Regions from separate parts of the Pseudarthrobacter humi genome, predicted to be linked through region 2. Evidence: riboswitches for the same ligand, from Rfam matches in the RefSeq annotation. Region 2 holds a riboswitch; each other region holds the start of a gene.
The links. A riboswitch is a leader RNA that binds a small molecule or an ion and turns the genes downstream of it on or off. The one in region 2 is predicted to bind S-adenosylmethionine.

Region 1: it holds a riboswitch for S-adenosylmethionine, as region 2 does, so the genes downstream of both, NFC73_RS12940 (DUF1737 domain-containing protein) here and metX (homoserine O-acetyltransferase MetX) in region 2, are expected to answer to the same signal.
Region 3: it holds a riboswitch for S-adenosylmethionine, as region 2 does, so the genes downstream of both, NFC73_RS02920 (aminotransferase class V-fold PLP-dependent enzyme) here and metX (homoserine O-acetyltransferase MetX) in region 2, are expected to answer to the same signal.

The regions. Positions count from the first base shown of each region.
Region 1 is NZ_JANCLV010000008.1:65,008-75,307, forward strand. It holds gene NFC73_RS12930 (O-succinylhomoserine sulfhydrylase) at 1-1,151, opposite strand, end outside; gene NFC73_RS12935 (rhodanese-like domain-containing protein) at 1,148-1,561, opposite strand; gene NFC73_RS12940 (DUF1737 domain-containing protein) at 1,558-1,815, opposite strand; SAM riboswitch class IV at 1,829-1,944, opposite strand; gene NFC73_RS12945 (hypothetical protein) at 2,070-2,570, shown strand; gene NFC73_RS12950 (acetyl-CoA C-acetyltransferase) at 2,579-3,775, opposite strand; gene NFC73_RS12955 (GNAT family N-acetyltransferase) at 3,881-4,438, opposite strand; gene NFC73_RS12960 (pyridoxamine 5'-phosphate oxidase family protein) at 4,452-4,916, opposite strand; gene NFC73_RS12965 (NUDIX hydrolase) at 4,961-5,425, opposite strand; gene NFC73_RS12970 (aminodeoxychorismate lyase) at 5,490-6,431, opposite strand; gene cls (cardiolipin synthase) at 6,560-7,999, shown strand; gene NFC73_RS12980 (chorismate-binding protein) at 8,076-10,229, opposite strand; partial or broken gene NFC73_RS12985 (bile acid:sodium symporter family protein) at 10,226-10,300, opposite strand, start outside.
Region 2 is NZ_JANCLV010000002.1:166,379-176,678, forward strand. It holds gene NFC73_RS03830 (RNA-binding S4 domain-containing protein) at 17-250, shown strand; gene NFC73_RS03835 (alpha/beta hydrolase) at 330-980, opposite strand; gene NFC73_RS03840 (SGNH/GDSL hydrolase family protein) at 1,076-1,924, shown strand; gene NFC73_RS03845 (winged helix DNA-binding domain-containing protein) at 1,945-3,174, shown strand; gene NFC73_RS03850 (hypothetical protein) at 3,188-3,718, shown strand; gene metX (homoserine O-acetyltransferase MetX) at 3,816-4,931, opposite strand; SAM riboswitch class IV at 4,944-5,058, opposite strand; gene NFC73_RS03860 (VOC family protein) at 5,267-5,905, shown strand; gene NFC73_RS03865 (CPBP family intramembrane glutamic endopeptidase) at 6,031-6,810, opposite strand; gene NFC73_RS03870 (histidine phosphatase family protein) at 6,959-7,639, shown strand; gene NFC73_RS03875 (DeoR/GlpR family DNA-binding transcription regulator) at 7,657-8,445, opposite strand; gene hutI (imidazolonepropionase) at 8,542-9,753, opposite strand; gene NFC73_RS03885 (NAD(P)/FAD-dependent oxidoreductase) at 9,766-10,300, opposite strand, start outside.
Region 3 is NZ_JANCLV010000001.1:602,131-612,430, forward strand. It holds gene NFC73_RS02885 (S1C family serine protease) at 1-116, shown strand, start outside; gene NFC73_RS02890 (hypothetical protein) at 121-258, opposite strand; gene NFC73_RS02895 (hypothetical protein) at 340-708, opposite strand; gene NFC73_RS02900 (fluoride efflux transporter FluC) at 752-1,147, opposite strand; gene NFC73_RS02905 (fluoride efflux transporter FluC) at 1,147-1,581, opposite strand; gene NFC73_RS02910 (metal-dependent transcriptional regulator) at 1,582-2,295, opposite strand; gene NFC73_RS02915 (class I SAM-dependent methyltransferase) at 2,327-3,085, opposite strand; gene NFC73_RS02920 (aminotransferase class V-fold PLP-dependent enzyme) at 3,207-4,646, opposite strand; SAM riboswitch class IV at 4,682-4,795, opposite strand; gene hisN (histidinol-phosphatase) at 4,954-5,766, opposite strand; gene rsgA (ribosome small subunit-dependent GTPase A) at 5,819-6,934, opposite strand; gene aroA (3-phosphoshikimate 1-carboxyvinyltransferase) at 6,918-8,318, opposite strand; gene NFC73_RS02940 (DoxX family protein) at 8,325-8,861, opposite strand; gene NFC73_RS02945 (sigma-70 family RNA polymerase sigma factor) at 9,178-9,987, shown strand; gene rsrA (mycothiol system anti-sigma-R factor) at 9,984-10,244, shown strand.

The DNA of each region.
Region 1 (10,300 bases), on a different contig from region 2:
CCCACGGACAGCCGTACCACGCCGTCGCTGAGCCCGATGGCTGCGCGGCCCTCGGGACCCATGGCTCGGTGCGTGGTGGTGGCCGGATGGGTGATGAGGGACTTGGCGTCGCCCAGGTTGTTGGAGATGTCGATGATCCGCAGGGCGTCCAGCAGCGCAAAGGCGGCGTCCTTGCCCGAGCGGCCGCCCGTCGTCGCAAGTTCCAGCGTGAGGACGGTGCCGCCGGCCTTCATCTGCTTGGCGGCGAGCTCGTACTGCGGGTGTGATTTCAGCAGCGGGTACCTGACCCAGCTGACGGCCGGCTGCTGTTCGAGCCATTCGGCAATCCGCAGTGCGGACGTGGACGAGTGGTTGACACGCAGCGCCATGGTCTCCAGGCCCTTGGTGAGCACCCAGGCGTTGAACGAGGAGAGAGCCGGTCCGGTGTGCCGCATGAGCTGCTTGACCGGGCCGTCGATGAATTCCTTGGTGCCCAGGATGGCACCGCCCAGGACGCGTCCCTGGCCGTCGATGTGCTTTGTGCCGGAGTACACAATCACGTCTGCGCCCAGCTGGCCGCAGCGCTGCAGGAGGGGAGTGGCAAAGACATTGTCGACGACGACAGTGGCCCCGGCGGCGTGCGCCAGCTCGCTGACCGCTGCGATGTCCACGATTTCCTGCATCGGGTTGGACGGGGATTCGAAGAACACTGCGGTGGTGGGCTCCGACAGGGCAACCCGCCATTGTTCGAGGTCCGGGCCGTCAACAAACACGGTTTCCACGCCCCAGCGCGGCAGGATCTCGTTCAGGATCACAAAGCAGGAGCCGAACAGCGATCGCGCGGCAACCACCCGGTCCCCGGCCGCCAGCAGGGCACCCAGGGCCGTGAACACCGCTGACATGCCCGACGCCGTCGCAAAGCACGCTTCGGTGCCCTCAAGCAGGCGGAGGCGTTCCTGGAAGGTGGCCACGGACGGGTTGCCGTACCGGGAGTAAACGAAGCGTTCGTCCTCGCCGGTGAAGGCGCGCTCGGCGGCGGCAGCGGACTCGTAGACGAAGCCCGAGTTCAGGAAGACCGGCTCCGTGGTCTCCTGGAAGTTGGTGCGGTCCAGGCCGCCGCGGACCGCCTGCGTCTCGGCGCTCCAGCCGGCGGCGTCCGGGTTGAACGTCATTTGGCTATTCCCAGGTTTGTGGGCAGGCCGCGGTTCTTCCAGCCGTTGACGGTGCGCTCGCCGTAGCGGTCCGGCTCGCCTTCGAAACCCTCCAGGACGTTGTAGGAGGTGAAGCCGGCCTGCGTCGCGGCGATGGCGGCGGCGATGGAGCGCTGGCCCGAGCGGCAGAGGAAGACCAGCTCCGTGCCGTCGTCCTCCGGTGCCTGCTGCGTCAGGTCGGTGATGAAATCCGGGTTGGGGATGCCGCCGGGGAACGTCCACGGGATGAACAGGGGATCGTTGTCCGTGGCCTTGGTGTCGGGGATGCCGATGTGGGCCCATTCGCCTTCGGTGCGGACATCCACCAGGATGGCGCCCCGTTCGAGTTTGGCCCAAGCCTGCTGCGGGGTGAGGTCTCCGGCGTAGCTCATGCGTGGCCCTCGCCGTCGAAATCGAGGTCATCCACGGCGGAGGCGACGGCGGCGTCAGCGGTGGCGATGGCCGACGGGAGGATGAGTGCCTGCGCAACAATCACAACGCCTCCGTTGGACGTCGCGGCCGGGCTGCCGTGCAGGACATACCCTTCGGCCAGGGCAGTGGAAATCCGTTCACAGAAAGACCTGTCATCCGGCCCTGTAATGAGCCGGTAGGACAGTTTTTCTTCAGGGGCGGGTGCGTCAGACACGACGGGACTCCTTCTTTCACGCTTGCAGCTCGAATGGGTCGATATGCCGAGTATTCACCTGAGGCACCCCGCCGCGAAAGGGAGGGTTGCCGACCGGCCAGTCAGGGCTTGGCGCCGGTTCTCATTACTCCCCAAAAACGTAACATCCGGCCCGCCCGGCCGCACCGCCGCCGTCGTCATGTTCCGTAATTATCGCGTTTTTCCGTGATCCCGCAGTGCTTCCGTAACGCCGGCGCCGACGGGACAATCGGGTCATGGGGAACATTTTTGGGCATGCCCTGACGGGCGCCTGGGCACGCGTTTTGGCTGTGGCGTTGTGCGCTGTGCCGGTGCTGGCGGGGGTGACAGGTTGCCGGAACGTTTTCGCGCCGCCGCCCTGCATGCCGCCGGAGTTTTCCGTCTCGCCTGCCGCCGCGAAACCCGGTGACCGGGTCACCGTCAGCGCCCCGGATACCACCTGCGATGCCCGCTACGGCACCGATGCGCAGGTCCAGGTGACGGTCACGGATGCGACCGGTACCGCGGTGCTGGAAGAGCTCGCTCCCATGTCCGACGACGGCGGCTTCACTTTCGTGTTCACCCTCCCGGCTGGCGCGGCTCCCGGGAAGGCCGGGGTCACCGCTTACCCGTACAACCTGGACTGGTGCGACGACACAGGGGTGAACAACCGGGCGGCCCAGGCGCCGGCGGAACTGGTCCGGGTTTCGTGCGCGGAACGCCTGGTGCCGCTGGTGATCCTTGGACCCGGAGCCTGAACCTGGCGTCAGGCTTTGAGGATCAGGGCGTCGCCCTGGCCGCCGCCGCCGCACAACGCAACCACGCCCGTCCCGCCGCCGCGCCGTTTCAGCGCGAGTGCCTGATGCAGGACCAGGCGGGCCCCCGAGGCGCCCACCGGGTGGCCCAAAGCGATGGCGCCGCCGTCGGCGTTGATCCTGTCGGCGTCGATCCCCAGGTCCGTGGCGGACTGCAGCACCACCGAGGCGAAGGCCTCGTTGATCTCAATGAGGTCCACGTCGTCAATGGTCAGCCCTTCGACTTTCAGCGCTCGCTCAATGGCGCGGGACGGCTGGGAATGCAGGGATCCGTCCGGTCCGGCGGTCTGGCCGTGGCTGCCGATTTCCGCGATCCAGCTGAGGCCGGCCGCTTCCGCAGCTGCCTTGCTGGCCACTACCACTGCGGCGGCGCCGTCCGACAGCGGGGAGGCAGAACCGGCGGTGATGGTGGCCGTCGGATCCTTGGAGAAGACGGGCTTCAGTGCCGCCAGCGCCTCGATGGTGGTGCCGGCCCGGATGCCTTCGTCGGCATCAATCACGACGGCGGGTCCCCGGCGCTGCGGGACCTCCACCGGAGCGATCTCCTCAGCCAGGATGCCGGCCGCCCGGGCGGCCTCCGCCCGCTGGTGCGAAAGGGCGGCGACGGCGTCCTGGTCCTCGCGGCTGATGCCCAGGCGGGCGTTCCCGGCGTCCGTGGCGGAGCCCATCAGTTCACCGGAGACCGGATCCTGCAGGCCGTCAAAGTTCAGCGAATCCAGCAGCGGCGCATCGCCGATGGCCACGCCGCCGCGAAGCCGGGGCAGCAGGTGCGGGGCGTTGGTCATGGATTCCTGGCCCGCCGCCACAATGAAATCAGCCTCGCCGGCCCGGATCATCCGGGCGGCATCGATCACGGCCGTCAGGCCGGACAGGCAGAGTTTGTTGATGGTCACGGTGGGCACGTCCCAGCCGATGCCGGCGGCGAGGCTGGCCTGCCGGGCGGGTCCCTGGCCAGCGCCCGCCTGGATAACCTGGCCCACGATCACGGCCTGGATCTGTTCCGGCGCCACCCCGGACCGTTCCAGTGCGTTCCGGATGGCGTGGGCACCCAGCTCGCTGGAGGTGAGCCCGGAGAGGCTGCCGCGGAACTTGCCGAAGGGGGTCCGTGCGCCGCCCAGGATGACGGGGGTGCGAGCGTCGTTGCTCATGGTCTGCCTTTCGGTTGCGGATTCAAGAGTGCTTGAGGCCAGCTTAGGCGAACCGTGATGGGCGGGTTAGGTGGCGCGGGCACCTTGGATTCGGCCGCGATCGGGTCAGCCGTGGAGGAGCAGTTGGTGGAGCAGGTGGTCCTGCCAGCGGCCGGCGATCTTCAGGTACTGCGGCGCCGCTCCGATTTCCCGAAACCCGGCGCGTGTGAGGATCTTGCGTGAGGGCTCATTGTGGAGCAGCGTTGCCGCCTGGACCCGGTGGAGGCCCAGTTCTGTCCGGGCATGATCCGTGGCGAAGCGGACGGCGGCAGCTCCGATGCCCCGCCGGTTGAGGCCGGAATCAACCCAGTACCCGAGGTTGGCGTTGAGGAACGGCCCCCGGACGATGCCGGTAAGGGTGACGGCGCCGACGATGTACGCCGGATCGTCGCGGTTCACCAGCACCCACGGAACTTCCTGGCCCACGGAATGCTGGGCGAGCTTGGCCCGGATGATGTCCAGCTGATGCCTGGGGGTGAAAAAGGCTTCGTCCCGCTCCGGTTCCCACGCAGCGAGGTGCTGGCGGTTCCGGAGGTAGGCCTTGCTCAGGCCGGCCGCATCGCTCCGCCGCAGCAGCCGGATCCGGACCCCCGGGAGGAGCGGAGCCGGGGCCTCGCTGTCCACAAGCTCTCCCGCGCTACTCGAAGGAAGCACGACGGCGGTCCGACAACCGCGTGTTCCAAACGTCCGGTTTGGCAACCTGGAAGCGGCGGCCGGTCAGTGCGAGCGGGGTTAGCCGGATGTAGTAGTCCTTGGGTCCGGGCTGCCAGGGCTCCAGATGGAGCGCGTCGACGGCGTCCTTGTCGGCCTGTGCCTCGATCACTTCGGTGTCTCCGCGCGCAACCACACTCCAGGCCACCTCCGTGCGGGGATCGTATCCATCGATCTCCAGCGCCGCGGGACGGTCTGCCTTGGCGCCCCACAGTTTGGTGCCGCCGGCGCTGCGGAAGACGATGCTCCTGCGGTCCAGGACGTAGTTGACCGGAAAGATCTCCGGATGGCCGTCCACTACAAGGGCCAGGCGCCCCAGTGTGTCCACGGCAAGTAATTCCCAGCATTCGTCGAACGTCAATTTGTTGGTCGGCTGCGTGTGAGAGTTCATGCACCAAACCATACGGACCTGCGGGACGGACCAACAGGGTATTGTCACAATCCAACATGCTCCAGCAGGGCGTCCAGGAGGGGAAGCTGGCCCTTGACCAGCTTGCTGCGGGCCTCGGATTCGGTCACCCACCGGGCGTCGTCCACCTCGGGAAATTCCTGGATGACGCCGGATCCTTTGGGCCACTCCAGCGGGAACGTGTTGCTCACAATCCGTTCGGGCTGGAAGTCAGACTCAGCGGCGAACACCGTGATGATCTTTCCCGACGGTTGCCGGAACGCGCCCAGCTCAAAGTAGGCAACAGCTGGCGGCGGCGTGCCGATCTCCTCGTCAAACTCGCGCAGCGCGGCGAGCAGGGGTTCCTCGTCGGGAAGGTACTCGCCCTTGGGAACCGACCAGGACTGGGTTTGTTTGCGGGCCCAGAACGGTCCGCCCATGTGCGCTATCCACACTTCCAGCCCGCCTGCTCCCTTCCGGTACAGAAGGATCCCTGCGCTGCGAACCGCCATGGCTTAAAGCCTCCCTGCTGAACTTCGGAAAACTACGGGATCCGGAACTGCTGAACCCCGGAAACTACTGGATCCCGGCAAGCAATGCGTTGAGTTCGGCCGTCAGCTGCTTCTGCACCGCGGGCGTCCCGACTTCCTTGCCGTCGATGTGGTTCACCGGCGCGAGCAGTCTGATGCTGGAAATCAGCCACACGGCGTCGGCGTCCAGCAGGTCCCGCGGTTCCAGCGGCCCGTAGCCGAGCTCCCAGCCGGCTGCCTTGGCTGCCGCGAACAGGGCCCCCTGGGAGGTCCCGGGGAGGATCCCGCTGTCCAGCTGCGGGGTGATGAGGCGGCGCACCGTCCTGGTGGCGCCGGCGCCGTCGTCGGAGGTTTCCAGATGTGCCAGCAGCACAGTGGACGTGGGGCCTTCCAGGACCCGGCCGTCGGAGGAGGTGAAGATGACGTCGTCGGCGCCCTGTTTGTGGGCGTACCGCAGGGCGGCCATGTTCGTGGCATAGGACAGGGTCTTGGCGCCGAGCAGCAGCCACGGGGCCCGCTCGGCCGCGTCGCTGTCGTAGCCGCGGTCCAGGAGGATGACGTCGATGCCGGTTTCCCGCTGGCGGCGTCCGAGGGCGCCTACCGGGGAGACCTGAACCCAGCACGTGGGGGACCCTGTGCCTTCCGGGCCGCGGGTGACCACGAGTTTCACCACCAGCTCGTCCTCGGCGGGCGACGGCGCGGGGTGCTGCGTGCGGTGCGCCGCGAGGCCCGTGGCGATCGCCGCCCGCCACGCATCCTGCGCCGGAATCACCAGGTCCAGGGCATCCGCCGACCCGCCGAGCCGGTCCAGATGCGCCTGCAGCTTCCGCACCGCGCCGCCCACCGCAAGCATGGATTCGAACACGCCGTCGCCTCGGGTGGCGCCCTGGTCCGTGGCCATCAGCTGGGGCTGCGAAGCGTCGGCCAGCCGGCCGTCCGGGAATGCAGGGTCAAGGAAAACGAGCACCACGGGCGCAGGAGAAGTCATGGCTCCAGCTTAGTAGGGCCGGCCGCGGCTAAACTGTGGGCATTGCCCCGCCGGAACCGGTCCGCGGGTGCGCGCAATCCGGGGGTATTCCAGTGCTGTGGCCAGTTTCGCTTGTCGGTACCGCGCCGATGTGGGTGGTGGTGGTGCTCAGCATTGCAGACCTGGTCATCCGGGTGCTGGCCATCGGTATTATCCCCGGCAACAGGCGTCCCACCACGGCCATGGCCTGGCTGCTGGGCATCTTCTTCATACCGTTCCTGGGCCTGGTCCTGTTCCTGCTGTTCGGAAACTTCAAGCTCTCCAGCCGCCGCCGCCAGCAGCAGGAGGTCATCAATACCCGGGTGCGGTCCGGCATCTCGGCGCTCGCCGACGTCGTCAGCGAATATGAAGGGCCCGAATGGGTGACGTCCGCCGGGGAACTGAACCGGCGGCTCGGCTCCCTTCCCATGGTGGACGGCAATTCCGTGGACCTTCTTCCCGGCTACCCGGACTCGATCCTGGCCATGACCCAGGCCGTCCGCAGAGCCAAGACGTTCGTCAACGCCGAGTTCTACATCATGAGCACGGACCACATCACCGATGACCTGCTGACCGCCCTGGAGGAGGCCGCCGAGCGGGGCGTGGAAGTGCGCGTGCTGTTTGACCACATCGGCACGCTCCGCGTCAAGGGTTACCGCGACCTGCTCAAACGGCTGCGGGCGGGAAAGATCCAGTGGAAGCGCATGCTCCCGGTGCTGCCCATCCACGGACAATGGCGCCGCCCGGACCTGCGGAACCACCGCAAAATCATGGTGGTGGACGGCGAACTCGCCTTCACGGGCTCGCAAAACCTGATCGAGCCTTCCTACAACAATCCCAAGCACCGCAAGGCCGGCCGCGAATGGGTGGAGCTAATGGCCTGCCTGCGCGGACCGATCGTCACCACGCTCAACGTGGTGTTCGCCACGGACTGGCTGAGCGAAACCGACGAGTCCCTGGAACACCAGCTGCGGCTCCCGGACAACCCCGCACCGGGCAACGTGACGGCCCAGGTGGTGCCCAGCGGACCCGGGTTCAGCACCGAAAACAACCTGCGGCTCTTCAACACCCTGATCTACTCAGCCCAGCACCGGATCTCCATCTGCAGCCCGTATTTCGTGCCCGATGACTCGCTGCTCTACGCCATCACCACCGCAGCCCAGCGGGGCGTGGACGTGGAGCTGTTCGTCTCCGAAAAGGGCGATCAGTTCCTGGTCCACCACGCCCAGCGCTCCTACTACGAGGCGCTGCTGGAGGCCGGCGTCCGGATCTACCTCTACAAGGCGCCCTTTGTGCTGCACGCCAAGCACTTCACCATCGACGACGAAGTGGCCGTCCTGGGCTCCAGCAACATGGACATGCGCTCCTTCTCGCTGAACATGGAGGTCTCGGTGATGCTGCTCGGCGCGGAAACCGTGAACAACATGCGCGCGGTCGAAGACACATACCGCGACATTTCCAACGAGCTCATACTCGAGGACTGGGTGACGCGTCCCCTCGCGGCCCGGTATGTCGACAACGTCGCCAGGCTGACCGCGACGCTCCAGTAACCCTTGGAGTTTTTGTCCAGATAATGGGGCTTTTAGGGGTGTTTATCCCGCAGTATCTGGACAAAAACTCCGAGGGTCAGGCGGTGGGAAAGTCCGCACCCAGCGCGGACAGCACACCGTGCGCCTTCACACGGATTTCGTCGTACTCCTCGTCAGGTACCGAGTCGGCAGTGATGGCGCCGCCGACGCCGAGGCTGAGTTCCGCCGTCGACTCTTGTTCGCCGCCGTCCCCGGCCACCGCCGTGGTTACCAGGGTGCGGATCGCCACCGCCAGGTCCGTGGCCCCGTTGAGCGAAAAGTAGCCGATTGCGCCCGAATACAGGCCGCGCGGACCCTCCTCCAACCGGTCCAGGATGGCCATGGTGCTGATTTTCGGGGCGCCGGTCATGGAGCCGGCCGGGAAACAGGCGGCCACCGCCTCGGCCCGCGGCGAGCCGGGCAGGAGCCGCGCGTCGATGGTGCTGACCATCTGGTGCACCGTGGCGTAGCTTTCGATCTCGCACAGCCTGCTGACCGTCACCGACCCGGGCTCCGCGAAGTGGCTGAGGTCGTTCCGCAGCAGGTCCACAATCATGATGTTTTCCGCGCGGTCCTTCAGCGAGGTAACCAGGTCCTCCCGCAACTGCCTGTCACGTTCCGGATCAGCACCCCGGCGGCGGGTGCCCTTGATCGGTTCGGCGCGCATGCCGCCGTCGGACGTTATCCGCAGGAACCGCTCCGGCGACGTGCTGGCCACGGTCAGCCCGCCGAACCGCAGGTAGCTGGCGAACGGCGCGGGATTTTTCCACCGCAGCGCGAGGTACGTGTGCCACGGGGCCGCCTCGGCGGCGGGCAGCCGGGCCGTGAGCGTGGTGGTCAGGCACACCTCGTAGGAGTTTCCCTCATGGATTTCGTGCTGCGCGGCGGCGATTTTGGCCAGGTAGGAGGGCTCCGTGTCGCGGCTGCTGAACGCGGGCCTCACGGGACGGACGACGCCGTTGCTGCCGCCGGCGTGCGTACGCTGGTCCCCTGGTGTCGCGGCGGGGGCGCCAGCGACAGCGGCAGAGGCAGCGACGGCGGCGCGGGCGTGGGTCAGCCAGCGGTCGGCGTCGGGCGCCTCCAGGGCAAGGAGCCAAGCCGTTCCTTCCACGTGGTCCAAAACGACGGCCCGGCCCGCGAAGATCAGGGCCGCGTCAGGAGTCGGCGCCGCCACGTCCGTTCCGCCGGTCTCTCGCTTGAGCTCATAGCCCAGGCAGCCCAGCCAGCCCAGGGTGAAGTCACCCGGGTAGCCATCCGGCGTGCGGACCGCCCGGCGTCCCCAGACCGTGTCCAGCCAGCGGAAGAACGGTCCCGGTACGCGCGCCGTGGCGGAGCCTGCCGTGATGACGCTTTTGCCGGACCGGTGCGTGACGGACTGGCCGTACGTCCCGCCGTCGTCCGCCAGGATGCTGAAGCGGCTGCGCGCGGTGGCGGGCGACGGCTCCGGAAGGGGGCCTGCGGGTGCGCCGGGGGATGCGCTGGCGGAGGAATCTGGGTTGGGTGAGTCCGCGTTGGAGGAGTCCAGCCAGACGGCATTGGCCGAGCCGCCGTAGAGGTTCTCGAAGAGGGCCGCGGCGTCCGGCCTGGCGTCCAGCCGTTCTGCGCGCAGCCTGAGGCCGCGGCGGGCAGCAAGCTCGGGAACAAGCGCCGGTCCGAGAGCGGGCAGGTACGCGAGGGCCTGCATCACATCAGCGGTGGCGGAGCCGTCGGCGTTGTTGAGGACGCGGATATCGGCTTCCTGGGGGACGTCGTCGGCGGCGAGCCAGGCCTCCTCCTGCTCAGCCCACTGGTCCCAAAACGGCTCATAGGTGCCGCCGTCGCGGTCCAGGGCACGCTTCCGGCGGATGTCGTCCGGCGAGTCAGCCCAGATGACAGCGCTGAGCAGGGGCCGGGCGACCGCCGCCGCCGCCCCCACTCCCTCAACGATCACGATCTCGGCGGGCAGCGTGACACGGGTGTCGCCGTCGTAATGCCTTTCCCAGTCCCAGCTGGTCCAGGTGGCGGGCTCGGCGCGGCTCAACGGCGTGAGCACCGTGGAAACGTAGCGCTCGATGCCCGCGGTGAGGCCGTTCCAGCCCGGGTAGATGTCCTCCAGGTGGAAGAGCGCGACTTTGTGGTGGTTCCGCAGCTGCGCGGCCAGTTCGATGGCGAGAGTGGTTTTCCCTGCGCCGGATCGCCCGTCAATGGCGATGATCACAGGTGCAGGGGTCATGAAATAGAGCGTACCTGCTGCTGCATCAGCTGCTGGGCGTCCTGCAGCGGTCGCCGCGCGAGCCATGCTGC
Region 2 (10,300 bases):
AGGCATTATTGCTTGTATGAGCAACCAGGACATTCAAGAGATCCCCATCCGCGACAGCATGATCCGCCTTGGCCAGCTCCTGAAGCTCGCCAGCCTGGTGGAGGACGGCGTGGAAGCCGCCGAGCTGATCAAGAACGGACTCGTCAAGGTTAACGGCGAGATCGACGACCGCCGCGGACGCCAGCTGCACAACGGCGACACTGTCACGGTCAACGGGCAGACCGTGCAGGTTGTGGCACCGGAGGCCTGATCTAACAGGCCTGGCTCAGCTCAGCCGGTGAAGGCAGCGTAAGCGGCCGGCGCACTGTGCCGCCGGCCGCCGTCGTACGCTATTTGTTCAGCACCTCGTGCGTCAGGAACTCGGAGACGTGCCCGATTTCCTGCTGGTTGATGCCGTGCCACATGCCCGTGTAGAGCACTTTGGTGAGCTTGACGTGCCCGCGCACCCAGCCCATGGTGTACTCGATCTTGTCGGGCGTGATCACAGGGTCCTGCTGGTCCCGGCCCCAGAAGAGCGGCACCGTACCGTCCAGTTCGCCATCCTTGAACGTGGGGTCCCCGTCCGCGTTGACCACAAAACCGGAAAGCCCGACGACGGCGGCGTAGTCAGCGGGGCGCTGCCGGAGCAACGTGGTGGCCATCGCCATTCCCATGGAGAATCCGAGCAGCGTGACCGTCGGGTGGTTGGCCTTGACGGTATCAATCCAGTCCTGCACGTATGCGGCTGCGGCCTTGACCGCGTCCAGGGTGTATTCGATGGAGTCCGTCAAGGGGAACCACATAAACCCAGGGCCCGTGGGCAGGGGCGCCCGGAGTGAGGCGACCACAAAATCTTCGGGAAGCATATCCGCCAGGCTCAGCAGGTCCTGTTCGTTGGCGCCGTAGCCGTGCAGCAGCACCAGCAGCGGCTTTCCGGCGCGCTGGTCCTCCGGCCGGGACCACAGAACAACGGGGGCGGGAAATACTTGGGCGTCAGTCATGGTTTCCATTCTTACAGTTACCCGGCGGTAACTACCTACGGTGGCGTAGCTTGTGAGCAAGGAGGCAGGATAGGACCGTGAATGAAGCAAAAGCCATGCAGAGCCCGCCCAGGGCCCCGGAAGCCCACCCCTGGACCCGCTATGTAGCGATGGGAGATTCGTTCACCGAGGGTATCGGCGACCCCGACCCCACAAGCCCAGGCGGCTTCCGCGGCTGGGCGGACCGGGTGGCCGAGGAACTGGGCCGGGGCCAGGCCGACTTCGCCTATGCCAACCTGGCCGTCCGCGGCCGGCTGCTGCAGCAGATCGTGGACCAGCAGCTCGCTCCATGCCTGGCGCTGAAGCCGGACCTGATAACCCTTTCCGCCGGCGGCAACGATCTCATCAGGCCCGGCGGCGACCCCGACGCCCTCGCCGAAAAACTTGATTCAGTGGTCCAGATCCTGGCCATGGGCGGCGCCACGGTGGTGCTGTTCAACGGCCCGGATACCGGTTCCTCGGTCCTGGGAAGGATCCGCAGCAAGGTGGCCATCTACAACGAGAACCTCCGCACAGTGGCCGCCCGCCATGACGCCATCATCGCCGACATGTGGTCGCTCAAGCAGCTGAACGATCCGCAGATGTGGGACGAGGACCGCCTGCATTTTTCGCCGCTGGGACACCACACCATCGCTGCCATGGTGCTGGATTCGCTGAACGTGGACCACACGCTTGAGCCGCTCCGGCCCAAGCCCCTGCCCGCCCGCACGTGGCGGGCAGCCCGCTCCGAGGACCTCGTGTGGGCCCGCGAGTACTTTGTCCCGTGGGTGGTGCGGCGGCTGCGCCACCGCTCCTCCGGCGACGGAATCACCGCAAAACGCCCGACGCCGGGACCCGTGTTCGGCCCGGGCGTTCCGTTAGGTTCCGGCGAGGGGCCGCTGGGCACCACCGACGCCCGGCGCTAGCGGCGTGAGCGGCGGACTGCATGAGCCAGGGACAGCTCCCCCGGACAGGCATGGAGCCGGATGAGGTGGTGCGTCGGCGGCTTCACGCCCAACGGCTGCGCGGGCCCGGCCTGGGCTCCCCGGAGGACGCCGTCCGGCACCTGCTGGCGGTCCAGGCGCAGGAGTTTCCCTACGCCCGCTGGAGCCTGGCGCAACGGGCCAGGCTTGGAGCTGCCGTCCGGGACCCGTCTCATCGTGTTGCTGCCGAGGCTGCGGTGGCCACTGCCGCGGTGGTGGAGGAGGCGGTGTCCGACGGGCGCATCCTGCGCACCCATATCCTGCGGCCCACCTGGCATTTTGTGCACCGCGAGGATCTTCGCTGGCTGACGGCCTTGTCGGCGCCGCGGCTTCACCAGGGCAACGCGGGCATGTACCGGCAGAGCGGGATTGATGCAGCCGCCGCTGAACGGAGCGGGCAGGTCCTGGCCGAAGCCGTCCGGGGCGGGCAGCACCTGACCCGGGAACAGCTGGCCGCGCGGCTGCAGGACGAAGGGTTCGCGGCCACCGGGGTCGGGCTGGCCTACCTGATCATGCACGCCGAGGTCAGCGGGATCCTGGCCAGCGGGTCACCGGTGCGCAGTGCTGGCGGTGCCCTGAAGCAGACCTACGCGCTTTTTGACGAGCGTGTGCCTCCCGGCCCGGCCATGCCGCCCGCCCGGACCGAAGCGCTCAGCGAACTCGTCCGGCGCTACTTCACCAGCCGCGGCCCGGCCACGGTCAAGGACTGCGCCGATTGGTCCGGGCTCACCATGGCCGACGTGCGGCTCGGCGTTCAACAGTCCCTGGCGGCAGCCCCCGAAACGCTGGCAACGTTGGTGATTGACGGCGTCGCGCATTATTTCGACGCTGCTGCGGACGGCGGCGCCGGGCAGGCGCCCGGACAGGCAGCCGGACCGCGGATCGACCTGATCCAGTGCTACGACGAATACGTGATGGGCTATTCGGCAACGCGGCACTATCTGGGTGGTACCGCTCCGGCTTTCCCGGTTGCCGGGGCGCCGATTCATGTGGTCCTGCTGGACGGGCGGATGGCCGGCTCCTGGCGGCACACCATGTTCGCCGGCCGTTGTGAGCTGGATATCAGGCTTTTCGCTGCCGCGGGACCGGCTGCGGAGGACGCCGTGCAGGATGCAGTGGACCGGTATGGAGCCTTCCTGGGAGTCCCCGCAGTACGTGTGGGCTCCGGGGATAAGCTGGAGGGACACATATGAGAGGCGCTACACCGTGAACAGCTTGTTTTTCTGGATCATCATTCTGTCGTTCGTGGTACCGATGGCCATGCGGATGTACCGGAAATCCGTGAACAAACGGAACCAGGAGCAGAGCTTTTCCGGGCGCTACCCCGAGCAGTTTCCAGGCGGCGGGCAGTACCCGGGCAGCGATCAGTATCCGGGGCCGCAGAACAAACAGCCCCGTGACGGCTACACACAGCAGGATTACATGAGCGGCGGCTTCCGGCAGATCATGAGCCCGCAGCCCCTGCCGCCGAGCCAGCCGTTGCCGCCCATGCAGCCGATTCCTTCTGCGGATCAGCAGTTCCCGCCCTACGGTCAGCCGCAACCCAACGGCCAGCCGGTGCCGGAGCAGCGCGCGGAGGCGCCGCAGCAGCCTGCCGCCCCCGCTATTCCCCTGCCGCCGTCGGGCCCGCAGGGATACCGTGCCCGGAAGCTGGCCGAACTCGACCAGCAGTACAGCAACGGCGAGCTGGCCATGGAGGACTACATGAAGCGCCGCTCCGACATCATGAACGGCTGATCGCTTAGTCAGCGCGAGAGGACACTTGAGGCCCCGATTCCGGGGGCTCAAGTGTCCTCTCGCGCTGATGTCCAGGGGCTCGAGTTGCCCCTGGCGCTTAGATGAGGAACGTGTCTCGGAGCTGGACGCCAAGCTGGCCGATCTCGGTCAGGAAGCCGTCGTGGCCGATCGGGGCCTCAATAACGTGCACGTCCACGTCGCCCGGGAGCGCGTTAGCCAGTTCACGGGACTGGGACGGGAAGTACAGCCGGTCGCTGTCCACCGCAGCCACGAAGAACCTGGCGGTGGCCCGGCCCAAGGCCTCGTTCAGCGAGCCCCGCCCGCGGCAGACGTCGTGGCTCATCAGGGCGTCGGTGATGGCGATGTAGCTGTTGGCATCAAAGCGCCGCACCAGCTTCCTGCCCTGGTGGTCCAGGTAGCTTTCCACCTGGTAGCGGCCCCGCTCCCCCAGCGCTGCCGCCTGGAACGGCGATTCCGGGTGCTGGGCTGAACGTCCGAAGCGGCCATGGAACTCCTCGGCGGAGCGGTAGGTGATGTGGGCGATGCGCCGTGCCAGGGCCAGGCCGTCCTCCGGCAGCGGACCGCCGTAGTAGTCGCCGTCGTTGAAATTGCTGTCCTGGCGGATGGCGAGCGTCTGCGCCTGGGCGAACGCGATCTGTTCGGCGGTGCTGGCGGCACCGATGGAGATAACGGCGCACCGCTGAACCCGTTCCGGGTAGGTGACCGCCCATTCCAGAGCCCGCGCGCCGCCCATGGAACCGCCCAGCACGGCGTACCAGCTCGGGATGCCCAACTGGTCAGCCAGCCTGGCCTCCGCCGCCGTGGTGTCCCGCAGCGTGACCAAAGGGAATCGGGACCCCCACGGTTTGCCGTCCGGGGCAACCGAGGACGGCCCGGTGGAGCCGTAGCAGCCGCCCACGATGTTGATGGAGACCACAAAGAACCTGTCCGTGTCCACCGGCGCACCGGGTCCGGCCAGCTGTTCCCACCAGCCGGGCTCGTCACTGTCGCCGCGGGTCACGTGCGTGCTTCCGGTCAGGGCATGCTCAATCAGGACGGCGTTGGAGCCGTCCGCGTTGAGGGTTCCCCACGTTTCATAGCCGAGGGTGACTTCCGGGAGGTAACCACCAGCTTCGAGCTCGAGTCCGCCGATGCTGGCGTACCGGACCACCCCGTTTCCGGGTGCTGCAGTACGGGAAATCGTAATCGTCATGGACGGACCTTTTCTATGCGCTTGCCCACCGTCAATTGACCGGCAGGCCAGGTCCTCACCCGGGGCACCCCACCACAAAAGAGGGTTGCCGGCCAGCAAGCCGGGGCTGTCGCTGGCACTCATGACCTGCTTCGAGTGTACGAACAGCACCGGTCTATTGCTAAGCGTGTGACTGGTTATGACTTCGCTGGAGCCCTTCTGCGGCCGGCTGGCCGCGTCCATGCCAAGGTCCGCCGCGCCCTTGGCCGCCCGGAAATGTCCACTCGTGACGCAACGGAAATCCGGTAAGGCTACCCTTAGCTGAGAGCCGGATCACAAAGTGCCAAGATGATGGCATGCGCATGGATCACGTCTCTTACGCCTGTGAACAAGATGGCCTCGTTGCCACCACCGAACGAATTTCGTCCGCCCTCGGCGTTGAAGCCGTGAAGGGTGGCGTGCACCCCCGGTTTGGAACCCGGAACATGATTATTCCCCTCGCCGGCCATAAATACCTGGAAGTCGTGGAGGTCCTGAACCACCCGGCATCGGACAAGGCGCCCTTCGGGCAGGCTGTCCGAGCGCGATCCGAAGCCGGCGGCGGCTGGATGGGCTGGTGCGTCGAAGTGGACGACCTCGCTCCGTTCGAAGAGCGCCTGGGCCGTGCCGCCGTCAACGGCAACCGCAAGTTCCCGGATGGCCGCGAGCTGGTCTGGAAGCAGATCGGCATCCTGGGCCTGATCGCGGACCCCCAGGTCCCGTACATGCTCAAGTGGGAGGGCGATCCCGCCCTGCACCCGTCCAACGCCTATGAGAGCAACGTCAAGATGAGCTGCCTGACCATAGCCGGTTCCGCCGAACGTGTGACGGAGTGGCTGGGCGAACCCGTCGAGAAGCCGCTGGAGGATGTGGCCGTTGACTGGGTGGCTCCGCACGGAACTCCGGGCATCCTGTCCGTAACCTTCGAAACCGCTACGGGAGCAGTCACCATCTGATTGCACGTTCAATAGCTTCGGCCGCCATCAGCGGGTGCCAATGATGCCACCCACCGATGGCGGCCGAATCCTTTTAAGCAGGACCCGTTTCAGTTCACCTGTATGGCACGGGAACCACGGCCGTCTTACCCCAGGCCCACAGCCCGGCCAAAGAGGCTGAAGCCAACGAAGGCAACAATGTCCAGCAGCGCATGCGCGATGACCAGCGGCATAATCCGCTTGGTTTTTGTGTAGAGCCAGGCAAAGACCACACCCATCACTGCATTGCCGATGAACGGCCCGAAGCCTTGGTAAAGGTGGTAGCTGCCGCGGAGCATCGAGCTGGTGAAGATGGCCAGGGGCATGCTCCAGCCGAACTTGCCGAAACGGTCCAGGAGGTAGCCCACCACGATGACTTCCTCCACGACGGCGTGCCGCAGTGCGGACAGGACCAGGACGGGAACCGTCCACCAGTACGAGTCGAGTGCGCTGGGGATGATGGCGGTGGTGATCCCCAGGGCACGTCCCGCGGCGTAGAGGCCCAGCGAAGGGATTCCAATCACCGCCGCGAGGCCAAAGCCCTGCAGCAGGTCACGGCCCGGCCGGGCGAAGTTGAACCCCAGCTTCCGGAAGGCGGACCCTCCCTGGGCGCTCAAGCCGGAACCGGATTGCCGCTGGTCCGTGAGGAAGTAGATAACCAGCAGCACTGGTACGAGGGCGAAAATGATGTCCAGCAGTTGGTAGGTGAGGTCGAAGTATTCGCGGGGGCTCTGTGACCGGTTCAGCGTGGACGTGCCTTCGGCCAGCGGGGCCCGGGTCATCTTGTCCAGCAGCTGCACCACCGAGTAGACGGCGGACTGCCCCAGGGACAGACCCAGGACAATCCAGACTTCAATCCGCAGCCGACGGCGGGAGGGAACCAACATGGTTCCATCTTGCCTGTAGTTTCTGGTTCTTCGCTGATTGGAGGGGTGGCCAGCTCGCCGGGGCTGACCAAAGTGAGAGAGCGTCCGCCAAAAACGCACCAAAAGTGGGAGAGCGTCCTTGCGGCAGCAGCACCTATGCTTGGGGCCTATGAGCGCGCCAGGGAAAATCTTCATGATCCGGCACGGCCAGTCCGCGGCCAATGTCGATACGTCCATCTACAACAGGGTCCCGGACTACCGGATTCCGTTGACTCCCCTGGGCCTGGCGCAGGCCACGGCGGCCGGCGAACGGATCCGCCGCGAGCTGGACGGCCGGCAGGTTTGCGTCTACGTCTCCCCGTACCTGCGGGCTTACCAGACCCTGGAGGCACTCAACCTCGGCAATCTCACGGAGCGGGTGATCGAAGAGCCGCGCCTCCGTGAGCAGGACTGGGCCAACTTCCAGATCACCGGCGACATCGAGGACCAGAAGGAACTCCGCAATGCCTACGGCCATTTCTTCTACCGGTTCAGGGAAGGCGAATCCGGCTCCGACGTCTACGACCGGATCTCCTCCTTTATGGAGACACTGTACCGGCACTGGTCCAAACCGGACTACGCCCCCAACACCCTGCTGGTGACCCATGGGCTCACCATGCGTCTGTTCTGCATGCGCTGGTTTCACTGGTCGGTGGAGTATTTCGAATCGCTCAACAACCCGGACAATGCCGCGGTGCGGACCCTCCTGCGCACCGACCTCGGCAAGTACGAACTCGACATTCCGTTCAGCCAATGGGTGGACCGCCGGGTCGACGAGACCGTCCTGAATGCGCCGCCGGTGATCTTCTAGGGGGTGTTGCTGCTCGCCTAGTGTGGGGCCACGATCACTTCGGTGCCATTGGCTTCGAATGCGGCCTTGTCCTCGGCGGAGATCCCGGAGTCAGTGATCAGGCGGGTGAACGCGTACCCGTCCATGGTGGCGAAGGCTCTGACGCCCACCTTGGAGGAGTCGGCCAGCACGTAAGAGATCCGGGCCCGGCTGGCCAGCAGGGCATTCACGGAGGCTTCGCCCTCCCCCGTGTTGGTGGGGCCGACCTCGGGGTCGATGCCGTTCACGCCGATGAAGGCGATGTCCATGACCACCTTCTGCATGATGATGTCCGTGTATGGGCCCACGAGTTCGTACGAGCGGGGGTTCAGGATGCCGCCGGTCACCATGACTTTGATGTTGGGGCGGACCGCCAACTGCGCAGCGATGTTGATGGCGTTGGTGACCACGGTCAGGGTGGACTGGTGGCCGGGAGCGTTGAGGTCCTCGCGGGTGGCAAGGATCTGAGCCAGGGCCGTGCTGGTGGTGCCGCCGCAGAGACCGATCACAGCGCCGGGAAAAATCAGAGCCGAGGCGGCCTGGGCGATCTGCTCCTTGGCGTCGGCGTGGTCATCACGGTTGTACCGCCCGGGGAGGTCGTAGGCCAGGGCGCCGGTGGTGGCCCCGCCCCGGGTGCGGGTCAGCAGCCGCCTTTTGGCCAGGCTGTCCAGGTCCCGCCGTGCCGTGGCCGGGGAGACCGCCAGCTGCGAGACAATCTCCTCCACCTCCACCTGGCCGGTCTTGGCGAGGATGTCCAGGATGGCCGTCAGGCGGTCAGTGCGGGTCATGGGGGCCTCTCAGCGAGCAATCAGTCACCAAATATGACGTTATCTGATCATAACAGGCACAAATGATCACATCGCAATCACAAAGTGTGGCCCTACTTAGCGTGCCCGCACACCGGCCCGCCACACGGCGTACGTGAGCGGCATGCCCGGGCGGTACGCGAGATGCGTTGCCGAGGGGGCGTTGAGCATGTGTAGGTCGGCCCGGTGACCGACGGCGAGCGAACCCACCGCCCGTACGCCGTCGGCGTCGTGCCCTACCTCCCGGTGCAGCGCCAGCGCTCCGCCATAGGTTGCGGCCCGCACCGCTTCGTGGACGCTCAGGCGCATCTGCAGCACGGCGGTAGCCACGTTGAACGCCATGGAACTGGTGTAGGAGGTACCCGGATTGCAGTTGGAGGCCAGCGCCACCTGCACTCCGGCATCCAGGAGTTCACGCCCGGGGGCCAGCGGCTGCCGGGTGGAAAGATCGCACGCGGGGAGGCAGGTTGCCACAGTGCCCCGGACCCCCGTGCCGCTGTCAGCGTTCCAGCCGGACCAGCTTTCCGCGAGCGCCGCCACGTCACGGGCCGATAGGTAGTTCACGTGGTCCACGCTGGCTGCCCCGAGTTCCACCGCCAGCTGCACGCCGGGACCTTCGCCGAGCTGGTTGCCGTGGACCCGGATGCCCAGCCCTGCGGCGCGGCACGCCTCCAGCACACGGCGGGACTGCTCCGCAGTGAAGGCGCCTTCCTCGCAGAACACGTCCGCCCACCGGACGTACGGCCGGACGGCGTCAAGCATGGGCCCGCAGACGAGATCGGTATAGGCCTCCGCGTCGGCGCCAGCGGGGACCAGGTGGGCGCCCAGGTAGGTGACTTCGTCAGCGACCGTGGAGGCGATCCGGGCGCTTCGGGCCTCGTGTTCAACGTCCAGCCCGTACCCCGTCTTGGTTTCGAGGTAGGTAGTGCCCTGCGACACGGCCTCGGAAACCCGCGCCATCGCCAGCCGGGTGAGGTCGAAATCGGAAGCCCGCCGGGTGGCGTTCATGGTGACGGCGATGCCGCCGGCCGAATACGACTCCCCGGCCATCCGCGCCTCGAACTCCGCTGTGCGGTCGCCGGCGAAGACCAGGTGTGTGTGCGAATCCACCCAGCCCGGCAACACGGCCCGGCCGCCGGCGTCCACGGCGTCGTCGGCCGCCGGCGCATCCGCGGCGGAACCGAGCCAGGCGATCCGTTCGCCCTCGACCACCACGGCGGCATTCTTAAGGACGCGGTGTTCCAGGTCCTGGGTCATCAGCTCGGCGATGTTGGTGATCAGGGTGCTCATGGGTTCCATTGTTCAGCGCCGGACGGACCAGCGGGTGGCGGCCAGCGCCTCCGCTGTCCGGGATGCCGGATCGTGGGCCGGAGCGGCCGCCCGGTGCCCGGTGCCCTGTCCGGCCAGGATCTGCGCGGCGGCAAGCTCAGCCATGGCCGATGACGTCTGGAAACCGTAGCCGCCCTGACCGGCCAGCCAGTAGAACCCGGGTGCCTCGGCATCGAAACCGGCTACCGGGACGCCGTCGGCTGCCTCGGTCCGGAGCCCCGTCCACGCGGTCCGGACTCCACGGATTCCCAACGTGGTCAGCTCGTTCAGCTTCACGATCAGCCGCTCCACATCGCCGGGCCGCGGCCGGGCGTCCTCGGGTCCGCTGGGTACGGTTTCCGACGGCGAGATCAGCACCTCGGTGCCCTCCCGGCGGAAATAGAAGGTGTGGTCTGCTGCGGCCACCATGGGGCTCTGTTCGGGAAGGGGATGTTCGACGTCGACAATCGCCGCAGTGCGCCGGTACGGCTGCAGCCCGAGCTTCTCCACACCGCTGATCACGGCGATT
Region 3 (10,300 bases), on a different contig from region 2:
TGCAGAAGCTGCTGTTCGCCGATGCGATCGGCCAGCCGCTGCCGATTAGAGTGCTGAGGGACGGCCAGGAAGTGGACATTGTGGCAGTGCCCGAAGAGATGGCCGGGAACGGGTAAACCGTTACCGGCGCTTCTTCAGGTGCGCTACCGGGTCCTGCGGGCCTTCAGTCGGGCTCTTGGCCTTCTTCTCCGCGCGTTTTTCCTTGATGGTTTTGACCGGCTTCTTGTGCAGCTGCTGGTGTGGTGACTTGTCCGGCATGGTGTGCTCCTTACAACGGGGGACGGGCTGCGTCCCACTTCGTAAAATACGCCTCTTCAGCCCCGAATGTAATGCCCCGAATCAGTCCGGAACTGCAACGTCCGCGATGCCCACAAAACGGGTCCCGACGCCGTCGAACTCGCTCCTGATGAGGCCCGGCCTCAGCGGCGGCACCTCGTCCGGGGCATGGTGCCCGCACACCACATACGTGAATTCCGGCCACCATTTTTTGGGCCGGGCCGCTTCCTCGTAGCCGCAGACGGCGCATTCCAGGTGCACCCAGACCGGGCGCTTGCCGGTCCGGTTGGCCCGCGACTGGATCAGCCATGCCGGTGGGTTGTCCAGGATTTCGCCCAGCTCCGCCTCGGTCAGTCGTTTCGGGATGCCATGGCGCTGGGCCATTTCCATCGGTACATCTAGGGCAATTGCCGCGTCGCGTCTGCTAATCATCAGAGTCAACGATACGGGACCGGGACAAACCAATTTGAGTCCCTTACGACGCCAGTGCGATGCCCACAGCCGCCGCGGCAAATCCGGCGGCCAGGTTGGCGCCGATGTTCAGGGCGGCGGCACCGAACCGCGACTCGCTCAGGAGCCGCACCGTGGCGGTGGTCCAGGAGCTGAACGTGGTGAGCCCGCCCGCCAGGCCCGTGGCCACAGCGGTCTGCCACTCGGGGGCAAGGCCGAGCCGTCCGGTCATGCCGACGGAGAGTCCGATGATCAGGCACCCGGTGACGTTGACGGTGAGCGTGGCCCACGGCCAGTGCCGCGGCCTACCGCTCGGGCTGAGGGCTGTTCGGAGCCCCTCGCGGTGGGCGAACCAGCTGTCGACGGCGAAGCGCAGCAGGGCGCCCGCCATGCCGAACACTCCCACCAGGACCGCGCCCATCACGGCGCTGTCCCCGCCCGGTCGCCCTGCAGCCGGTCGGTGAGCAGCCGTCCGGTCCGCCAGCCACCGGCCGCACCGCCCAGTCCCAGCAGCAGGGACAGCCCCAGGTAGGCCATCCACACTGGATGTTCGCCGGCCCTGGACAGCTGGTCACTCGAGAAAACGACTGCTGAGAACGTGGTGAACGAGCCCAGGAATCCGGGCGCCAGGCCGGCGCGGAGCCAGAATGCCGTCTGCGGCCGCGCCATCCACACCGTGGTGAGGGCAGCCAGCACAAAACTTCCGGTGACGTTGATTCCCAGGGTGGTCCAGGGCATTGCCCCCACGGTTTCCGGAAACGCGAGTCCCAGCCCGTACCGGAGTTCCGTTCCGGCCAGGCCGCCTGCCGCCACGGCCAGCCAGGCCCGCCAGTGCGGCACGTGGGCGTTCGTCATTCAGCGGCCGCTGAGGGTGCAGCCGGTGTGGGGATGGTCACTGTGGACCCAGAGCGCTGCGGTGACTTCCTCCGCGAGATCGTAGTCCCGCTTCCTGCCGGCGTTGCTGATCCGCACCACCAGCGCTCCGCCAAACGGTTTACGGCCCACAACCTCCACCTCGTCGTCGAGGTCAATTTCCTCGGCCGAAAGATACCGCAGAAGATCAGGGTTCTCGTCGCTGATGCGGGTGATCCGGCCGGTGTGTCCGGGATCGAGTTCGCCGAGCAGATGAGCTTCTGGCAGCAGCACCGTGCCGTCCGCGGAGGGGATCGGGTCGCCGTGCGGGTCGCGTTGCGGGTTGCCCAGCTTTGCCGACATGCGCTCAATAAACGTGTCCGACACCGCGTGCTCCAGCAGTTCGGCTTCGTCGTGGACTTCATCCCAGCTGTAACCGAGCTCCTGCACCAGGTAGGTCTCAATGAGCCGGTGCCGGCGCACCATGGACAATGCCAGCCGGACCCCGGAGTCTGTAAGGGTGATGGCGCTGTACGGCTTGTGGTCCACCAGGCCCTGGTCCTTAAGCTTGCGGACCATCTCCGAGACCGAGGAATTGGCCACCCCCAGGCGCTGCGCGAGCTGGGAAGACGTGATGGGTTTGTCCTGCCACTCCGTGAAGCCGTAGATGACCTTGACGTAGTCCTCGATCGAGGAGGAGGGCGCGCTGGTCTTCACGTTTCCAAGCCTACCCGGTGGTTAGGGCCCGTCATGCCTTCGTGGCCCGCCACGTCAACGTCAGGTACGGCAGGCTGATCTCCTCGTCGGCGGTGTGTCCCAGGTGTTCGTGCAGGTACCAGTCGAGGTTGGCGAGGACCTTGCCGCGCGTGGCTTCACCGGCGCGCAGGTAGTAGCTGCGGGACTTCGTCAGTTCCATGATGTCCGCCGTGCTGAGGCTGTCTTCCCAACGGGTCACATGGCTCTCGAGGCCTTCAAACTCCGGCCCCACCACCGGACGGAACCCGGGCTTGTAGACGTCGCCCGCGTGCATTATGCGGGACAGCCGGTGCACCCACGGAACGGACGTGTCCAGCTGGTTCCAGATCAGCCCCAGCGTTCCGCCGGGCCGCAGGATCCGCGCCAGTTCGGTGCTCGCCGGCAGCGGATCGCACCAGTGCCAGGCCTGCGCCACGCTTACGACGTCGAACGAGGAGTCGGCGAGGCCGGTGGCCTCTGCAGTCCCCTGCGTCGCGTCCGCCGCCGCGTAGAGGGCCCGCAGCTGTTCGAGCATGTCCGGCGACGGATCCACGGCGGAAACGGCCAGGCTGCGTTCCAGTAGAAGCGCGGTGAACTTGCCGGTTCCGGCGCCCACGTCCACGGCGTCCGTGGCCCCGGCAGGGATCAGCCACTCCGCTGAGTCGGCAGGGTAGCCAGGGCGTACGCGCTGGTAGTGTTCGCCGCCGTCCTGGAAACTCTGTCCGAGTTCCAGGCGGCGTCCGTGCTCAAGCCTGGGGCCACCCCGTGCCACGTGCGGCCTCCTTCAACTGTGCCCATCGGTATCCCTCGAATTTACCGCATGGGCCGCAGCCAATGGGTCAGACGGCAGTCAGGCGGCAGCCAGGTCAGGAACCAGGGGAGGAAAGCGTCAGTCAGTCGTCAAGGCACGGAGCCGCGCCGGCGGTGCCAGGCGTGTTGGGAGCCCAGTGAGGGTACGTGCGGGAGTCGTTGGCCGGAACCCAGCGGCCCGCGTCCACCACATAGTCCCAGCCCAGGCCGGTCCGGCGGAGTTGCTCCAGGCCGGCAAGGAGCCGCTGGACATCCTCCAGTCGGGAGCCCACGCCGAAGCTGGCCCGCAGGGAACCGGAGGGAAGGCCAAGGCGCTTGAGCAGCGGATGCGCGCAGAAGCGGCCGTCCCTGAGGCCAACGCCATGCTCGGCCGACAGGTACGCGGCCACGAGCCCGGCGTCGTACCCTGCCACGGAGAAGTTCACCACGCCGATGGTGCCCGTTTCGGCGTCCGTGTCGGAGAAGATCTGGTGCACGGTCACGCCGTCGATCTTCCCGAGCCCTTCGACCAGGAATGACCTGATGGCTGCCTCGTGGGCGTGCCAGCGGTCGTGGTCCAGGGACGCGATGACCTGGGTGGCGCGGGCCAGTGTGGCCGCGCCGAGGACGTTGGGGGAGCCGCCCTCGTGCCGGGCCGGGCCGGTGGCCCAGCTGACGCCGTCGAGCCGGGCCTCGCGGACGGCCCCGCCGCCGGCCAGGTGGGGAGTTCCGGCGTCGAGCCAGTCGGTGCGGCCGACGAGGACGCCAGAGCCGAAGGGCGCGTAGAGCTTGTGCCCGGAGAAGGCGAGGTAGTCGACGTCGTCGGTGCTGATATTGATGCGCCGGTGCGGCGCCAGCTGCGCGGCGTCAACCACGATCCGCGCCCCGTACTCATGGGCGAGGGCGGCCAGGGCCCTGATCGGGAGGATCTCGCCGGTGACGTTGGAGGCGCCCGTGACCGCGAGGAGGCTGACGTTGCGCTGCTCAAGTTCGGCGCGGAGGACCTCGAGGGTCCCCACGATGGTGTCCGCGGCGACGACGCTGCGGTGCGGGACTCCCTGCCACGGCAGGAGGTTGGCGTGGTGTTCGATGTCCAGGTACAGGACATCGCCATTGGGCCGCCCGTCTGTCGCCGGCAGGCAACCCGCCAGCAGGTTCAGCGAGTCGGTGGTGTTCCGGGTGAAGATGACGGAGTCGTCCGGGCGTCCGCCCACAAAGTCACGCACGATGTCCCGGGCGTTCTCATAGACGGAGGTGCTGATCTGCGATGCGTAGCCGGCGCCGCGATGGACGCTGGCGTAGAACGGCAGGATCTCGTTGAGGTAGGCCGACACCACCGAGAGGGCGGGAGCGGATGCGCCGTAGTCCAGGTTTGCGTACCGGATGTGGCCGCCCTGGATCAGCGGTGCCTGGATTTCCGCGCCGGTGACGGCAGAGAGGGGGCGGCCGGCAATGACGGCGGCATCGTTGAACAGCGCAGCGGCCTTGGCGGGGGCGGCGTTGTCGGGAGAAACAGTGTTGGGGGAGACTGTGGCAGTTGTCACGGAGACCTCACTCTAAAAGGACTCCCGGTAACGGGAACCCGCGCTTGCCGTGTCCGTTCCGGACCGGCCTGGTCGTCACCCGGGGCACCCCACCGCGAATGGAGGGTTGCCGGCCAGCAAACCGGGGTTTAGCGCTGGCACTCGTGACCTGTTAAGAAGCGTAGAACATCTGCCGCTGCAGAAAGGAAGCCCGGCCCAATGTTAAGGACTTTGTTACGCGCGGTGGAGGAGCGGCTCATTTGTCGAAGATACGACGGCGGACGCCCCCTTGAGGAGGCGTCCGCCGTCGATAATTCGAAGAAAGCGCCTAGAGGAGGTCGTCCAGATTCGGGTTCAGACGCTTGAGCACTTCTGAGTGCAGGATGGAGTTCGTGGCCAGGGCGTTGCCGCCGAACGGCCCGTCCTGTCCCTCCAAAGAGGTGAACCGCCCGCCGGCTTCCACCACGATGGGCACCAGGGCAGCCATATCGTACAAGTTCAGTTCGGGCTCGCAGGCGATGTCCACGGAACCTTCGGCCACCATGCAGTAGGACCAGAAATCGCCGTAGGCGCGCGTGCGCCACACGTCCTCGGTCAGGCCCAGGAATTCATCCAGGTTGCCGCGTTCCTTCCAGCCGCCCAGGCTGGAGTAGGACAGGGAAGCATCCGAAAGTTTGGAGACGTCCGAGACGCGGAGCCGCGTTGCGGCGGCAAGGGACTTGCCCATGTACGCGCCGGAACCCTTGGCGGCCCACCAGCGCTTGCCCAGGGCGGGCGCACTGACCACTCCCACCACGGGTTCGCCTTCGTCCACGAGGGCGATCAGGGTGGCCCACACCGGGACGCCGCGGACAAAGTTCTTGGTGCCGTCGATGGGATCAATGATCCAGCGGCGGGAGCCATGGCCCGAACTGCCGAACTCCTCGCCCAGCACGGCGTCGCGCGGACGCGAGCGGGACAGTTGGCCACGGATGGCTTCCTCCGCGGACTTGTCCGCGTCCGTTACCGGCGTCAGGTCCGGCTTGGTCTCGATGCGGAGGTCCAGTGCCTTGAAGCGGCTCATGGTCTGGTCATCCACGGAATCTGCCAGCACATGGGCAAGGCGCAAGTCATCGTTGTAGCTCGAAGCGGGTTGGATCATGGTTCCAAACTACCGTCTCAGGGCCGCGGTGTTGGGGACATCGGCGTTCCGTCTAGCCGATGCTGCCCAGTTCCTTGGTTTCCTGGCCCACCAGGCGGGGATCCGTGCCCAGCAGCCGCCGCAGGGACGCGAGCCGGGCCGGGCCGGTGGGGCCCGCCTGGCCGGCGGACACCCAGGCGTCCACCCCGCAGTTGACGGCCGCGGTGTTGTGCTTGCAGCCACGCTCGCAGGCATCCGTACCCGGCTCCAGGTCCGGGAAGGACCGCAGGATCCGGTCTGGGTCCACATGGGCCAGGCCGAACGAACGGATGCCAGGGGTGTCGATGATCCAGCTTCCGGCGGGAGCTCCGGTCAGCTTCAGGGCAAGGGCCGACGACGACGTGTGGCGGCCGCGGCCGGTCACCGCGTTCACACCACCGGTGGCCCGTTCGGCCCCGGTGAGCGCATTGACCATGGTGGACTTGCCCACGCCGGAATGACCCAGCATCACCGAGACCTTGCCCTCCAGGTACGCGCGCAGCTGCGAAACCGCGTCACTGTCCAGGCGGGCAGAAAGGCCGTCGTCGGAGCGGGCATCGATACCTGAGGCTTCGGAGTCCGACGTGCGGCTGATGATCACGGGGAAGTCCAGGTGCTCATAGTTGGACAGCAGTTCCGCCGGATCCTTGACGTCCGCCTTGGTGACGAGCAGCAGCGGCTCAATGCCGGCGTCGTAAGCGGCCACGAGGGCGCGGTCGATGAAGCCCGTGCGCGGCTCCGGGTTTGCGGCGGCCACCACCACCACCAGCTGATCTGCGTTGGCCACCACCGCACGCTCGATCGGATCAGTGTCATCGGCGCTGCGGCGCAGCAGGGTCCTGCGGTCCTGGATCCGGACCAGGCGGGCCAGCGTGTCGGGTTCCCCGGAGACATCTCCAACGAGGGAGACGAAGTCGCCGGCAACCACGGGGGAGCGGCGGAGTTCGCGGGCCCTGGCTGCGATGATGATCCGCTCGTCGCCCGAGTCTTCGCCGACGACGGCGGTGTACCGGCCGCGGTCCACCGTGATGATGCGGCCCGTGACGGCGTCGTCGTGGCTGGGGCGGTCCTTCGTGCGCGGCCGGGAGCCCTTCTTGCTGGGCCGGATCCGGACGTCCGACTCGTCCCAGGAATCAGTGCTGCGTGCCACCAGCGGGACCTTCCACGCGCTTGTCGGCGGCAGCGCCCTGGGCCAGCATGTCGGCCCACATCTGCGGGAATTCCGGCATGGTCTTGGCCGTGGTGGCGATGTCCTGGACTTCGATCCCAGGCACCGCGAGGCCGAGGATGGCGCCGGCGGTGGCCATCCTGTGGTCCGCGTAGCTGTGGACGACGCCGGCGTGCAGCTTAGCCGGGCGGATCACCAGGCCGTCGCTGGTCTCCTCCGCGTCGCCGCCTAGGCGGTTGATTTCGGTGACCAGCGCGGCCAGCCGGTCCGTCTCGTGGCCGCGAAGGTGCGCGATGCCGGTCAGCCGTGAAGGTCCGCTGGCCAGGGCGCAGAGGGCCGCCACGGTAGGGGCGAGTTCGCTGGTTTCGTCAAAATCCGCACCCTTGATCTCCGGCCCGCCCGTGACGGTCAGGACGCCGTCAGCCAGGCTGACGTCCGCGCCCATATCCGCCAGGATGCTGCGCCAGAGGTCTCCCACCTGGGTGGTGCCGGCGGGCCAGTCCGGGATCCGGACGGTGCCGCCGGAGGCCAGCGCGGCGGCCAGGAACGGGCCGGCGTTGGAGAGGTCCTGCTCAATGCGCTGGTCAAAGGCGCGGATGGGCCCCGGTGCCACCACCCAGTGGTTGGGCACGGAATCGTCAACCGATACACCGACGCCGCGGAGTACGGCAACGGTCATATTGATGTGGTCCAGGCTCGGCACCGGTTTGCCCACGTGCTCCAGGTGGAGTCCGTCGGTAAACCTGGCGCCGACCAGCAGGAGGGCCGAGACGAACTGTGACGACGCACTGGCATCGATCACCAGGTGGCCGCCCCGGACTTCCCCGGTGCCTGCCACGGTGAACGGCAGCGACGAGGGGGTCCCGCCGTCGTCCGCGGTCAGGGCCACCCCGAGAGCTTTCAGGGCCTCGATGATGGTGCCCATGGGGCGCTTCCGGGCGTGGGGGTCGCCGTCGAACACGCTCACGCCGTTGCGCAACGCCGCAAGCGGCGGAACAAAACGCATCACCGTTCCGGCGAGGCCGCAGTCAATGTGCGTCGTTGACGACGGCGCCGCCTGGCTCAGGGGCATGACCTCCAGGTCCGGCCCGAACGCGCCGTCGCCGGGCACCTCCGTGATGGTGGCTCCCAACTGGCGGAGGGCGTCAATCATCAACGCAGAGTCCCGGGAATGCAGGGGGGCGCGGAGGCGGGACGGCCCGTCGGCCAGCGCGGCCAGCACCAGGAACCGGTTGGTCAGGGATTTTGAACCCGGCACCGTGACGGTGGCGTTGATGGGCCTGCTGGCGAAGGGGGCCGGCCAGTGCGGAACGGTGCCGGTGGAGCTGTGTGAGTCGGTGGCTGCGGGCGGGGTGGAACCGGTCATCCGTCCTTACGCCCCCGTTGCGTGTTCGACGGCACGGCGCACGGCCTTGTCTGCCTTGTGAAGCTTTTTGCCGGTGGTCTTGCGGGCGCCGGCGGCGCTCTTCCGGGCGTCCGCGGCGAGGTGCTCGGCACGCCAGGCCAGGCCCGGCTTGCCGGCGGTGTCCACCGAGGCCAGCAGTGCGCCGCCGCTGAGGGAAATGTTCTTGAGCAGCTGGTTTCGGCGGGCCTCGCGGCCTTCCTTGGTGCTGATGTCTGCGCTGCGCCATTCCACAAAGGTGTTCAGGAGCGAGATGACTGTCAGCAGTGTTGCCGAGAGGCGGCTGAACTTGCCCAGGCCGAACAGCACGCCGGCACCCACCTGCGTTCCGCCGATCACCCGTGCCAGCATCTTTTCGTCGGCCTGGAACGGCAGCGACGCGGCCGCCTTCTGCAGGAGCGGCGAGAGCTGGGTGGCGGTGTCATCGGCGTTCTTCAGCTTGTCCAGTCCGGCGACGACGAAACTGGAGGCCAGCATGGGGCGGGCGAGAGTACGGACAAAGGACATGGGTTTCCTCCTGGCTGGACGAACCGCACCGGATGCGGCGGAGTCCGTTCTAGTCTTGCACTTTTGGGGAATATTTGCCTGCCGCCAGCGGTTATGGTTTGCGGGTCCGCCGAACACCGGACGAATTGACTCACCATGGATTGCCCGGCAGGTATTTGCCTGGAACACCATGGCCTGACACAGACTGGAGTTGCCCTTGAGGTTACTGAAGGACGGGACGGAGCCCGCCGGACACGTAGCACTGCAGACCCTGGAATCCGATCCTCCGGAGTACGGAAGGCTGCGCGCCAAGGCCGTCACAGTAGACTTGAACGCAATGAGCACCCTGGATCCGGCCCTCGAGGCCATGTATGAGGCCTCCGAGCGAGACGCCAAAACAAGCGGCGAAGCCGATGCCAGCAGCGACGCTCCGGCAGGGAGTGACTCGCAGCCTGCAGACGCGCAGCCTGCAGGGGATGTCCCTGTGCAGGCTGAGCCTGCGCCTGCCGAGCAACCCGTGGATGTCGCCACCGAATCAGCGGAAGAGCGCCGGGTCCGTTTTGAGCGTGATGCTATGCAGTACGTGGACCAGCTCTACTCGGCCGCCATGCGGATGGCCAGGAACCCCGCGGATGCGGAAGACCTGGTCCAGGAGGCCTACACCAAGGCGTTTTCCGCGTTCCATCAGTACAAGCCGGGAACCAACCTTAAGGCGTGGCTCTACCGGATCCTGACCAACACGTACATCAACCTCTACCGGAAGCGGCAGCGCGAACCGCTGCAGTCGAACTCGGACACCATCGAGGACTGGCAGCTGGCCAGGGCGGAGTCGCATACGTCCCGCGGCCTGCGCTCGGCCGAGGCTGAGGCGCTGGACCACCTGCCGGACTCGGACGTCAAACGGGCGCTGCAGGCCATTCCCGAGGAGTTCCGGCTGGCGGTGTACTTCGCCGATGTCGAAGGCTTCGCGTACAAGGAGATCTCGGACATCATGAACACGCCGATCGGGACAGTGATGTCCCGGTTGCACCGCGGCCGGAAAATGTTGCGGGACATGCTGGCGGACTATGCCGCCGAACGAGGATTCAAAGGCGCCGTCGAATCACAGGACACGGCCGCGACCACAAAACAGGAGAACAGGAAATGAGCGACTGCCAGGGATTGGGCGACTGCGATGACGCCCGGATGCAACGCATCTACGAATACCTCGACGGGGCGTTGACCCGCGAGGACATCACGGAAATCAAGACCCATCTTGATGAGTGCCCTGAGTGCACGGAGGAGTATGACCTGGAGTGCGTGATCCGCAACCTGGTGAAGCGCTCGTGCACCGAGGCCGCTCCCGAAAACCTGAAGAACGCCATCCTGGACCGGATCCACTCCATCCGCCCGGTGGACGCCTGACACTAGCGGTAGCCGTCTGAAGGGACATCTGACCGCGTGGGCGTGAAAGACCAGTG